2 regions of the Leucobacter allii genome follow, and region 2 is predicted to be linked to the other one. Evidence: riboswitches for the same ligand, from Rfam matches in the RefSeq annotation. Region 2 holds a riboswitch; the other holds the start of a gene.

Region 1 (5,416 bases), 260 kb from region 2:
GCCTGAGGCGAGGTCGCGGTCCGCGACGCGTCGCGACTGATCGCGAGGGGTCATCCCACTGCTTCGGGACGCGCTGCGGCGGGACGGCGCGGCGAACACCGGATGGAGCGATCGACGAAACCTGCGCGACCCGATCCCGAAACACGCGCCTCGTATGCTCATCGGCATGGCGGCGCAGGATACGGACCCGGGGGTGAACTTCTACACCCGCAAGTGGGTGCGGCCCGAGGATCTCAACGCCAACGGCTCGCTCTTCGGCGGCAGCCTGCTGCGCTGGATCGACGAGGAGGCGGCGATCTATGCGATCCTGCAGCTCGGCAATCCCCATGTGGTCACGAAGTTCATCTCGGAGATCAACTTCGAGGCCTCGGCGCGGCAGGGCGACCTCATCGAGATGGGCCTCGTCGCCACGGAGTTCGGGCGCACCTCGCTGACGATGCGCGCGGTCGTGCGCAACATGATCAACCGCAGGACGATCCTCACCATCGAGCGCATCGTCTTCGTGAACATCGGGGCGGACGGCTCGCCCGCCCCGCACGGCTTCAACGGCATCACGTACGATCGCGATCGCATGCCCGTCTCCCTCGGGGGATGACGACGGCGCGGATCGCGCGCAGACTCCCGCGGGGAGCTCCGGGTAACGGTGCTCGGCTCCTCGCGGGAACCCTCTCGGCCGGTGCCGGGGCGAGGTGAGGGCGTCTCGCCCGTCCCGTTCGGACCCCGGCGCCGTCCCGACTTGTGGAGGGCGTTCCGCTGAATCGGGGCGGGGAACGCGGTAGGCCCCGTGGGACTCGAACCCACGACCCGCGGATTAAAAGTCCGATGCTCTACCAACTGAGCTAGAGGCCCGTGCCTCACTAATCTACCGTGTTTTCGGGGAGGGGAATCCCGCCCCGGGCGCGAGCGGCGAAGGGTCGCGCCCGCCGAGCTCGGGCCGAGGTGCAGCTTGGGTGAGCGATGCGGCTTCGGTGAGTCGGGATCGTGCGGATCGGTGTGACGGAAGCCGCATCGCTCACCGAAGCGACGCCCAGACCCGAAGCGACGCCCAGACCCGAAGCGGCGCAGGATCCGCGCCGGATCCGCACCGTGCCGGGCCCCGATCCGCGCTCAGCATTCCACGGTGTTCACGCCGACGCCGACCCTCACGGCGAGGCCGCCGAGCGCGGTCTCCTTGTACTTGTCGCTCATGTCCTTCCCGGTCTCGCGCATCGTGGCGATCACCTGATCGAGGCTGACGTGGTGCGAGCCGTCGCCCATGAGCGCCATGTTCGCCGCGTTGACCGCCTTCCCGGCCGCGATCGCGTTGCGCTCGATGCAGGGGATCTGCACGAGACCGCCGACCGGGTCGCAGGTGAGGCCGAGGTTGTGCTCCATGGCGATCTCCGCGGCGTTCTCCACCTGCTCGGGGGTGCCCCCGAGCACCTGCGCGAGTCCCGCCGCCGCCATCGAGGATGCGGACCCGACCTCGCCCTGGCAGCCGACCTCGGCCCCGGAGATCGACGCCTGCTCCCGGTAGAGGGCGCCGACCGCGGCGGCGGCGAGCAGGAACTCCCCGACGACCTCCTGGCGCTGCGCCGCGCACCAGCCCGCCGCCTCCGGGTGGTAGTGCGTGGCGTAGAAGAGCACCGCGGGGATGATACCCGCCGCGCCGTTCGTCGGCGCCGTGACGACGCGCCCTCCCGAGGCGTTCTCCTCGTTCACGGCGAGCGCGACGAGGTTGATCCACTCCTGCCAGTACCGCGGATCCCGATCCGGATCGCGCTCGCTCAGCCGCCGATGCCACTCGGGCGCGCGGCGTCGCACGCCGAGGCCGCCGGGCAGGGGCCCCGTGCGGGTGAGCGCCGAGTTCTTGCAGGCCTCCATGACCTGCCAGATGCGGGCAAGGCCATCTTGGATATCCCGTTCCTCGTGCCGGCTCCGTTCGTTCGCGAGCATCACCTCCGCGATCGAGCGCCCGGACCCCCTGGCATGCGCGAGCAGTTCGGCGGCCGTGCGGAACGGATAGGGCTCCGCCGGGCCGGCCGCGGATTCGCCGGACTCCTCCTCGCCCTCCCGCACGACGAAGCCGCCACCGACCGAGTAGGCGAGCTCCTCGTGGAGCGGGGCGGCCGAGGCGTCGAGGGCCGCGAAGCGCATCCCGTTCGTGTGTCTCGGCAGCACGGTGAGGGGGCGCAGCACGAGATCCTCGACGCCGAAGTCGAGCTCGACCGTCGGGGACCCCAGCTCGGCGGCGAGCCGGACCGTCCCCTCCGAGCGGATCCGGGCGAGCGCCCGATCCGCCTCGTCGGGGAGCACGGTCCCGGGGTCGAAGCCCTCCAGTCCGAGCAGCACGGCGGTGAAGGTGCCGTGCCCGCGCCCGGTCGCCGCGAGCGAGCCGGTGAGCTCGACGCGCAGTCCGGCGACCCGGTCCACGAGCCCCGCGGCGCGCACTCGGTCGACGAAGCCGCGGGCGGCGCGCATCGGTCCGACGGTGTGCGAGCTCGACGGGCCGAGGCCCACCGTGAACAGTTCGAACACGCTCGTGCCCGATCGCGCCCGCGCGGGCGGGAGCGACGGGGCAGCGGGTGCCGTCGTGGAAGAGACGGCGGGGGAGGCTGCGGGTACGGTCGCCGGGGAGTCTGCAGGTGCGGTCGTGGAGTCTGCGGGTACGGCGGGGGAGGCTGCGGGTACGGTCGCTGGGGAGCCTGCGGGGGAGGCGGGAACGGCGGTCATGGGGTCTCCGAACGGGGTGCGCGTTCGCGCGGGCGGACTGGGATCCTCCCCGCTCTGTACTGGGACCTGAGAGATTCGAACGCCCCGTCCGTTCGCGACGAGCGCGTCCTTGCACCTTCGGTGAGCCGCGGCGTCGCGGCTGCTTTTCAGAGTTGCCGTGCTGCAGCGGTACGGGTGCCTGAGAGATTCCCGGGGAGGGCTTGCTCCTACGGCGCCGGGTCGCACGCCCCCGGACTCTCCCGCTGCGGCTCGATGGCCGATATTCACGTTGATTGCAGCCGACGATAGCACCGCCGCGGCGGATCCCCAAGCACCGCGCACGGCACGCGCCCCGGTCGGATCGGGCCCGCGCCCCGACGGTGCCGGGCCCGTGCCCGGGCCGCGTGACGGGATTCCAACCCGGCTCCCATGCGCGCGGGCTCCCGGCGGCGTAGACTCTCCGGGTCCGCGGGCGGCCGGAGATCGCGCACCATCCCGTGCGCCAGGCCCCGCGGAGACACCCGAGGAGTTCCGTGCACCGAGACCATCAGCGTCCCATCCTGCAGCCCACCGCCGATTTCGACTGGATCATCGGCTCTGACGAGCCCGGCGCGGCCCACCGCCTCGCTCAGGAGACCTCGTGGGCGCTGCTGGACCGGGTGCGACGCGGCGCCGATCCCCAGGTCGTCGAGCGGGTCGTCGGGCTCGCCTCGGGCGACGGCATCGACGACATCGCGGAGCTCTGGGCGGCGGAGGGCACGCACTCCCTCGCCGGCGTGCTCTGGCGCCTCTACCTCCTGCGTCGCGTCGTCGCCGCGGATCCCGAGGCGGCCGCCGACCTCTTCACGCGCGGGAGCGCCGCCTCGGCGACCATCGATCCGGTCGTCGCCGGCGCCGCGGAGCCCGTGACCCCCGGCTCGATCGCGGGGCTGTGCGACACGATCCTGCGCGGAGTCTTCGCGGGGGATCTCGGCGCCGCGCTCGATCGCGCTGCAAGCTACTGCCGCCTCATGGCGCTCGGCGCGGCCGACCTCGCGGACGCGCGGGACGCGCACGACGACGCGCACGCGACGCAGCTCACCACCCGGGCGCTGCGCTATTCGACGCTCGCGCAGGAGCTGCACGCGGGGGCGCGCCGCTGGCGGGACGGCACGCTCGCCTGACGCGCCCGGGCCCGAACCCGCCCTGGTGCGCGGAGGAGACTGCGGTAGAATCTCTCGTGCCGGGCCGCAGTAACCCCGGGCTCCAATTTTCGCCGCTTCGAGCGGCCTTCCGCCGAGAGGCGTTCTGCGGCTCGGTTCCTTCCTCTCCGGTCGACGACCGCACTCAGGCGACGTGCACCCACGGACGGCGCGTGTGATCGGGCTCCGCCTCCCGCAGCACCTCGCGCGTCATCGGCGCGATCTCGCCCTCGCCGAAGAGCAGGAAGCGGGCGAAGCCGGCGATCGGATTCCCCTCGTTCCACCGGAAGTAGACGTGCGGCGTGCAGCCGAGCGCGTCGCGCAGGTGCAGCGCGACCGCGGCGATGGCGTTCGGCACCGAACTGCTGCGCACCACGAGCACGCGGAAGCCGTGGCGTTCGACGCCCCGCACGAGCAGCTCGCCCTCGAAGTCCGAGCTGTCGGAGATCTCGACCTCGATGAAGAGCGCGTCGGCGTCGGGCAGGCGATGCGCGCGCCGCGCGTGCTCGAGCTTCGCGGCGTAGCGCTCCGCCGACAGATCGTCCGGCGTGTGGGCGATCAGCCGGAGCTGTCCGGGAGCCTCGATGAACGCCGCGGCCGAGGGCTCGAGGCGCACGGCGGTCGCGCGCAGCTCCGTCGACCGGAGGACGCGGGAGACGAGGCTCACCGCGAGGATCCCCAGGATGAAGCAGCCGGCGATCTTGATGCCGTCGGGCCGCTCGATGATGTTCGCGACCGTGGTGTACAGGAAGACGAGGCTCACGATCCCGAAACCGATGGTCGCCCCGCGCTCCTTCCGCGCCCGCGCCGTGAGCGTCACCGCGACCGCCGCCGAGGTGATGAGCACGAGCACGCCGGTCGCGTACGCCCCGCCCTGCGCGTCGACGCTCGCCTCGAAGATCACCGTGATCGCGAAGGCGACGGCGGTGAACACGAGCACGAGCGGCCGCGTCGCGCGCGCCCACGCGGGGGCCATGCCGTAGTGCGGCAGATAGCGCGGGACGAGATTCAGCAGGCCCGCCATCGCCGAGGCGCCGGCGAACCAGAGGATCGCGATCGTGATGATGTCGTAGACGGTGCCGAAGCCCTCGCCGAGATAGGCGTGGGCGAGGTAGGCGAGGGCGCGGCCGTTCGCCGCCCCGCCCGGCTGGAACTCGGCGGCGGGGATGAGGGCGACCGTTGTGATCGATGAGGTGACGAGGAAGCCGCTCATGATGAGCGCCGAGGTGGTGAGGAGGCGCCGCGCGCCCCGGATCCGGCCCTCGGGCCGCTCCGCGGTGTCCGCGGCGTCGCCGCGGATCTGGGGCATGACCGCGACGCCGGTCTCGAAGCCGGAGAGCCCGAGGGCGAGCTTCGGGAAGACCACGAGCGCGATCGCGACGACGAGCAGCGGATCGCCGTGCTGCGCGGTGAGCACGCCCCACCAGTCGCCGATCACGATCGGATCGGCCACGAGATGGCCGATCGCGACGACGACGACCACGAGGTTCACGGCGAGGAACGCGGCGACGAGCGCGGTGGCGAGCCGGATCGCCTCGCGGAAG
Region 2 (5,416 bases):
CGCCGAGGTCCTCGGACTCCGTGGGCTCGACCATGAGCGTCCCGGCGACGGGGAAGGCGAGCGTCGGCGCGTGGAAGCCGAAGTCGATGAGGCGCTTCGCGACGTCCTCGGCGGTGACGCCCGAACGCGCGGTGAGCTCGCGGAGGTCGAGGATGCACTCGTGCGCGACGAGGCCGGACTCCCCCGTGAAGAGCACGGGGAAGTGCTCGGCGAGCCTCGCGGCGATGTAGTTCGCGCTGAGGAGCGCCGTCCGCGTCGCCCGCGCGAGCCCCTCGGCTCCCATGAGCGCGATGTACGCGTAGGAGATCGGGAGGACCCCGGCGGAGCCGAAGATCGTCGCGACGACCGCCGCGCCGCCCGTCGCTCCCCCGCCGCGCGGATCGCCGGGGAGGAACGGGAGCAGGTGCTCGGCGACCCCGATGGGGCCGACGCCCGGGCCGCCGCCGCCGTGCGGGATCGCGAAGGTCTTGTGCAGGTTGAGGTGCGACACGTCGCCGCCGAAGCGCCCGGGCTGCGCGATGCCGACGAGGGCGTTCATGTTGGCGCCGTCGATGTAGACCTGTCCGCCGGCGGCGTGGACGAGCCCGCACACCTCGTGCACGTCCGTGTCGTAGACGCCGTAGGTGGAGGGGTAGGTGATCATGATCGCGGCGAGCTGGTCGCGATGCGCCTCGACCTTCGCGCGCAGATCGTCGAGGTCGATGTGCCCGGAGTCGGTGTTCCGCACGACGACGACGCGCATCCCGGCGAGCACGGCGGAGGCCGCGTTCGTGCCGTGCGCCGAGGCGGGGATGAGGCAGACCGTGCGGTCCGCCTCGCCCCGTGAGCGGTGGTAGCCGCGGATGGCGAGGAGGCCGGCGAGCTCGCCCTGCGCGCCCGAGTTCGGCTGCAGCGACATGCCGGCGTACCCGGTGATGGCGACCAGTCGGCGCTCGAGCTCCGCGATGAGCTCGCGCCAGCCGACGGTCTGCTCGGCGGGCGCGTACGGGTGGATGCCCGCGAACTCCGGCCAGGAGATGGCCTCCATCTCGGCGGTCGCGTTGAGCTTCATCGTGCAGGATCCGAGCGGGATCATCGTGCGGTCGAGCGCGAGGTCGCGGTCCGCGAGGCGGCGCAGGTACCGCAGCATCTGGGTCTCGGAGCGCACGGTGGCGAAGATCGGGTGGCTGAGGTAGTCGCTCGTGCGGGCGAGCGCCGGCGGGAACGCGGCGCCCGGCGCCGGCGCGCTCGGCTCGGCGGCGCCGAAGGCGCGCGCCACGGCGGCGATGTGCGCGGCCGTCGTGGTCTCGTCGGTCGAGACGCCGACCGTGCCCGCATCGATGCGGCGCAGGTTGATCCCGGCCGCGGCCGCGGCCGCGATCACCGCGTCGGCGCGGCCGGGGACCTCGGCGACGACCGTGTCGAAGAACGAGGCCGAGGCGAGCGGGATCCCCGCGGCGGCGAGCGCCGCGGCGAGCGCCCTCGCGTGCGCGTGCACGCGCTCGGCGATGGCCCGGAGCCCCTCGGGGCCGTGGTACACGGCGTACATCGACGCCGTGATGGCGAGCAGCGCCTGCGCGGTGCAGATGTTGCTCGTCGCCTTCTCCCTGCGGATGTGCTGCTCGCGGGTCTGCAGCGCGAGCCGATAGGCCTGTCGGCCCGCGGCGTCCCTGGACACGCCGACGAGGCGGCCGGGGAGCGAGCGCTCGAGCCCGGCGCGGACCGCGAGGTACGCCGCGTGGGGGCCGCCGAAGAAGAGCGGCACGCCGAAGCGCTGGGTGCTGCCCACGGCGACGTCGGCGCCCTGCTCGCCCGGCGGCACGATGAGGGTGAGGGAGAGCAGATCGGCGATCACGGTCACCATCGCGCCGCGCTCCCGCGCCGCGGCGATCGTCGCCGCGTGGTCGACGACGGCGCCGCGGTCGCCCGGCTGCTGCAGCACGATGCCGAAGAGCTCCCCCTCGGGCAGCCCGGCGCCGAGGTCGGCGACCTCGACCTCGAAGCCAAGCGCCTCGGCGCGGCCCCGGATCACGGCGATGGTCTGCGGGAAGAGCGCGGCGTCGAGCACGGCCTTCGCGGTGGGCGACGCCTTGCCGGCGCGGCGCATGAGGAGCACGGCCTCGGCGGCCGCGGAGCTCTCGTCGAGCATCGAGGCGTTCGCCACGGGCAGCGCCGTGAGGTCGGAGACCATCGTCTGGAAGTTCAGGAGCGCCTCGAGGCGTCCCTGCGAGATCTCCGGCTGGTACGGCGTGTACGCGGTGTACCAGGCGGGGCTCTCGAGGACGTTCCGACGGATCACCGGGGGCGTGTGCGTGTCCGAGAAGCCCTGCCCGATCATCTGGACCATCGGGGTGTTCTTCGCCGCGAAGCCGCGGAGCTCGGCGAGGATCTGCTCCTCGCCGACGCCGGCGGGGAGGTCGAGCGGACCGTCCATGCGGATGGCGCTCGGGACCGCGGCGTCGACGAGTTCGTCGAGCTCGGCGTAGCCGAGGCGGTCGAGCATGGCCCGCACATCGGCGGGGGCGGTCACGCCGATGTGCCGGTCGGCGAAGGCGCTGGCTGGAGGGGTGGGGCTCACGAGGATCTCCGAGGGGACGTCGTGCGGGGCACGAAGCGGACGAGAGGATCCTCCCCGCTCTGTGATGGGTACCTGAGAGATTCGGATGCGCCCGCCCGGGCGGGCGCATCCTTGCACCGTCGGTGAGCCGGCGCTCGCGCGCCTGCCGCTTTCCAGAGTCGCCGTGTCGTGACGGTACGGGGGCCTGAGAGATTCCCGGGGAGGGGTTGCTCCTACGGCGCCGGGCGCTCGGCCCGGGCTCTCCCGCCATGACGTGATGGCCGGTATTCAGATGTGCTGCTGCGGTCTCACTCTACACGGCGCGCGGCCGATCGGGATCGCCGGCGGCGTCCGTGCCGTCGAGCGCCAGGAGCTCCTCCTCGACCTCCCCGCCGTAGCCTTCGCGCTGCGGGTCGCCGTGGAGCCCGCCCGAGACCGCGTACTCCTCCTCGGGCGAGAGGATGAGGCGGTGGCGGGTGTAGAGCCCGAAGATGAGCAGGCCGACGACGTAGACCACCACGATCGCCACGATGGCCGGACGGAAGGTCTCGTTGAGCAGGAAGCCGAGGAAGATGAGCGCCGAGATCACGGCCGCCGCCGCGGCGCCGAACACGCCCCAGGGGCTGCGATACGGTCGCTTCGCATCGGGGTACTTGCGGCGCAGGATGATGAAGGACAGCATCTGCATGAAGTAGGCGAGCACGGCGCCCCACACGGCGATGTTCAGGACGACGGCGCCGCCGACGCCGCTGTCGCCGCCCGTGAGCTCCACGATGACGAGCGCGGCGAGGCCGATGATCGCCCCGGCGATGAGCGCGACCCAGGGGGTCTGGCGCGAGCCCGTGAGCGAGAGGAACTTGGGGTAGTAGCCCGCGCGGGAGAGGGAGTAGAGGTTGCGCCCGTAGGCGAACATGATTCCCTGCAGCGAAGCGAGCAGGCCGAACAGCGCGAAGAGGGCGAGGAGACCGGCGACCCAGGCGAGATCGTCGCCGAGGATCGCGCGGAAGCCGTCGAGGAGCGGCTCCCCCGCGACACCCGTGGCCTCGGCGCCGAGCACGGCGGTGTTGAGCAGGAGCACGAGGAGGCCGGTGACGATGAGGGTGCCGCGGGCCCAGAGGCCGGCGCGCGGGATGTCGCGGACGGGATCGTGCGACTCCTCCGCAGCGAGGGGCAGCTCCTCGATGCCGAGGAAGAGCCACATGGCGAAGGGCAGCGCGAAGAGGATCGGCAGCACGCCGTGCGGCAGGAAGGCGGACTGCCCGGGGTCGGGCGCGATGTCGAGGAGGCTCCCCCAGTTCACGGTGCCGCTCGCGAACGCCATGACGGCGAAGAGCACGAGCACGCCGATCGAGACGAAGGAGACGACGATCGCGAACTTGAGCGAGATGGCCGCGCCCGCCGTGTTGAGCGCCACGAAGGCGGCGTAGAGGATGATCCACCACACCCAGTTCGGCAGGCTGAACCCCATGAGCCCCTCCGTGACGCCGTTGGCGTAGCCCGCGGAGAAGTAGACGATGACCGCGGTCGTCGCGACGTACTCGATGGATTCCGCGAGCCCCGTCACGAAGCCGCCCCACGGCCCCATCGCCGCGCGGCCGAAGGAGTAGGCCCCTCCCGTGTGCGGCATGGCTGCGGCCATCTCGCCGATGGAGAAGACGAGGCCGTAGTACATGACCACGAGGATGGCGAAGGCGATGAGCATGCCGCCGAAGCCGGCCGCCTCGATGCCGAAGTTCCATCCGGAGAAGTTGCCGGAGATCACGGCCCCGACGGCGAGGCCCCAGAGCCCCCAGACGCCGGCGGCGCGCTTGAGCTTGCGCTTCTCGAAGTACCCGGATTCCGCGGTGGTGTACGTCACCCCGGAGACTCTCAACGTGTCCTTGGCCATCTCGGCCCCTTTCACTGCGGTGTGATCGGTGCGCGTCGTGCGTCGTCGACGCTGCGGTGGTGCGATGTCGAGACCGACTATAGCGATCTATTGGTCGTTTACCACCACCTTTATGTAAATTCTTCCGCGCGATCACCGAGGGGGACGTGCTTTAATGGTCGAGCGATCGACCATTGACGTGACACCCGGTCTCGACGACGAGCAAGGAGCCCACATGATCCCGAACAGCGGCAACCTCACCCCGGACGAGCTGAGGCGGGCCGTCGCCGCGGGCGAGATCGACACCGTGATCGTCGCGTTCACCGACGTGCAGGGTCGGCTGGTCGGCAAGCGCATCTCCGCGAGGCTCTTCCTCGAGGACGCCATGGAGCACGGCTCGGAGTGCTGCAACTACCTCCTCGCCGTCGACGTCGAGCTCAACACGGTCGACGGCTACGCGCTCACCAGCTGGGAGAGCGGCTACGGCGACATGGCGATGATCCCGGATCTCGGGACGCTCCGCCTCGCCCCCTGGCTCCCGGGCACCGCGCTCGTCATCGCCGACCTCACGACTGCCGCCGACCACGCCCCCATCGCCGTCTCCCCCAGGCAGATCCTGAGGCGCCAGGTGGAGCGGCTCGCCGAGCGCGACCTCGTGCCCTTCGTCGGCACCGAGCTCGAGTTCATCGTCTTCGAGGACGACTTCCGCTCCGCGTGGCGCAAGGGCTACCGCGACCTCACCCCGGGCAGCGACTACAACGTCGACTACGCCCTCCACGCCTCGACGCGGATGGAGCCGCTGCTGCGCGACATCCGCAATTCCATGGACGGCGCCGGCATGTACTGCGAGGGCGTGAAGGGCGAGTGCAATCTCGGCCAGCAGGAGATCGCCTTCCGCTACGCCCACGCGATCACCACCTGCGACAACCATTCCATCTACAAGAGCGGCTCCAAGGAGATCGCCGACGCGCACGGCAAGAGCCTCACCTTCATGGCGAAGTTCAACGAGCGCG

Evidence for each region. A riboswitch is a leader RNA that binds a small molecule or an ion and turns the genes downstream of it on or off. The one in region 2 is predicted to bind glycine.
Region 1: linked by a shared signal. The riboswitch ahead of MUN78_RS11765 (L-serine ammonia-lyase) and the one ahead of gcvP (aminomethyl-transferring glycine dehydrogenase) in region 2 are both predicted to bind glycine.

The regions. Positions count from the first base shown of each region.
Region 1 is NZ_CP095045.1:2,534,429-2,539,844, reverse strand. Features, by position in the region: gene MUN78_RS11780 (metal ABC transporter ATP-binding protein) at 1-6, shown strand, start outside; gene MUN78_RS11775 (acyl-CoA thioesterase) at 167-595, shown strand; tRNA gene MUN78_RS11770 (tRNA-Lys) at 777-849, opposite strand; gene MUN78_RS11765 (L-serine ammonia-lyase) at 1,108-2,460, opposite strand; glycine riboswitch at 2,757-2,867, opposite strand; glycine riboswitch at 2,869-2,964, opposite strand; gene MUN78_RS11760 (hypothetical protein) at 3,225-3,854, shown strand; gene MUN78_RS11755 (APC family permease) at 4,018-5,416, opposite strand, start outside.
Region 2 is NZ_CP095045.1:2,277,072-2,282,487, forward strand. Features, by position in the region: gene gcvP (aminomethyl-transferring glycine dehydrogenase) at 1-2,563, opposite strand, end outside; glycine riboswitch at 2,615-2,715, opposite strand; glycine riboswitch at 2,720-2,813, opposite strand; gene MUN78_RS10615 (amino acid permease) at 2,850-4,424, opposite strand; gene MUN78_RS10620 (glutamine synthetase family protein) at 4,639-5,416, shown strand, end outside.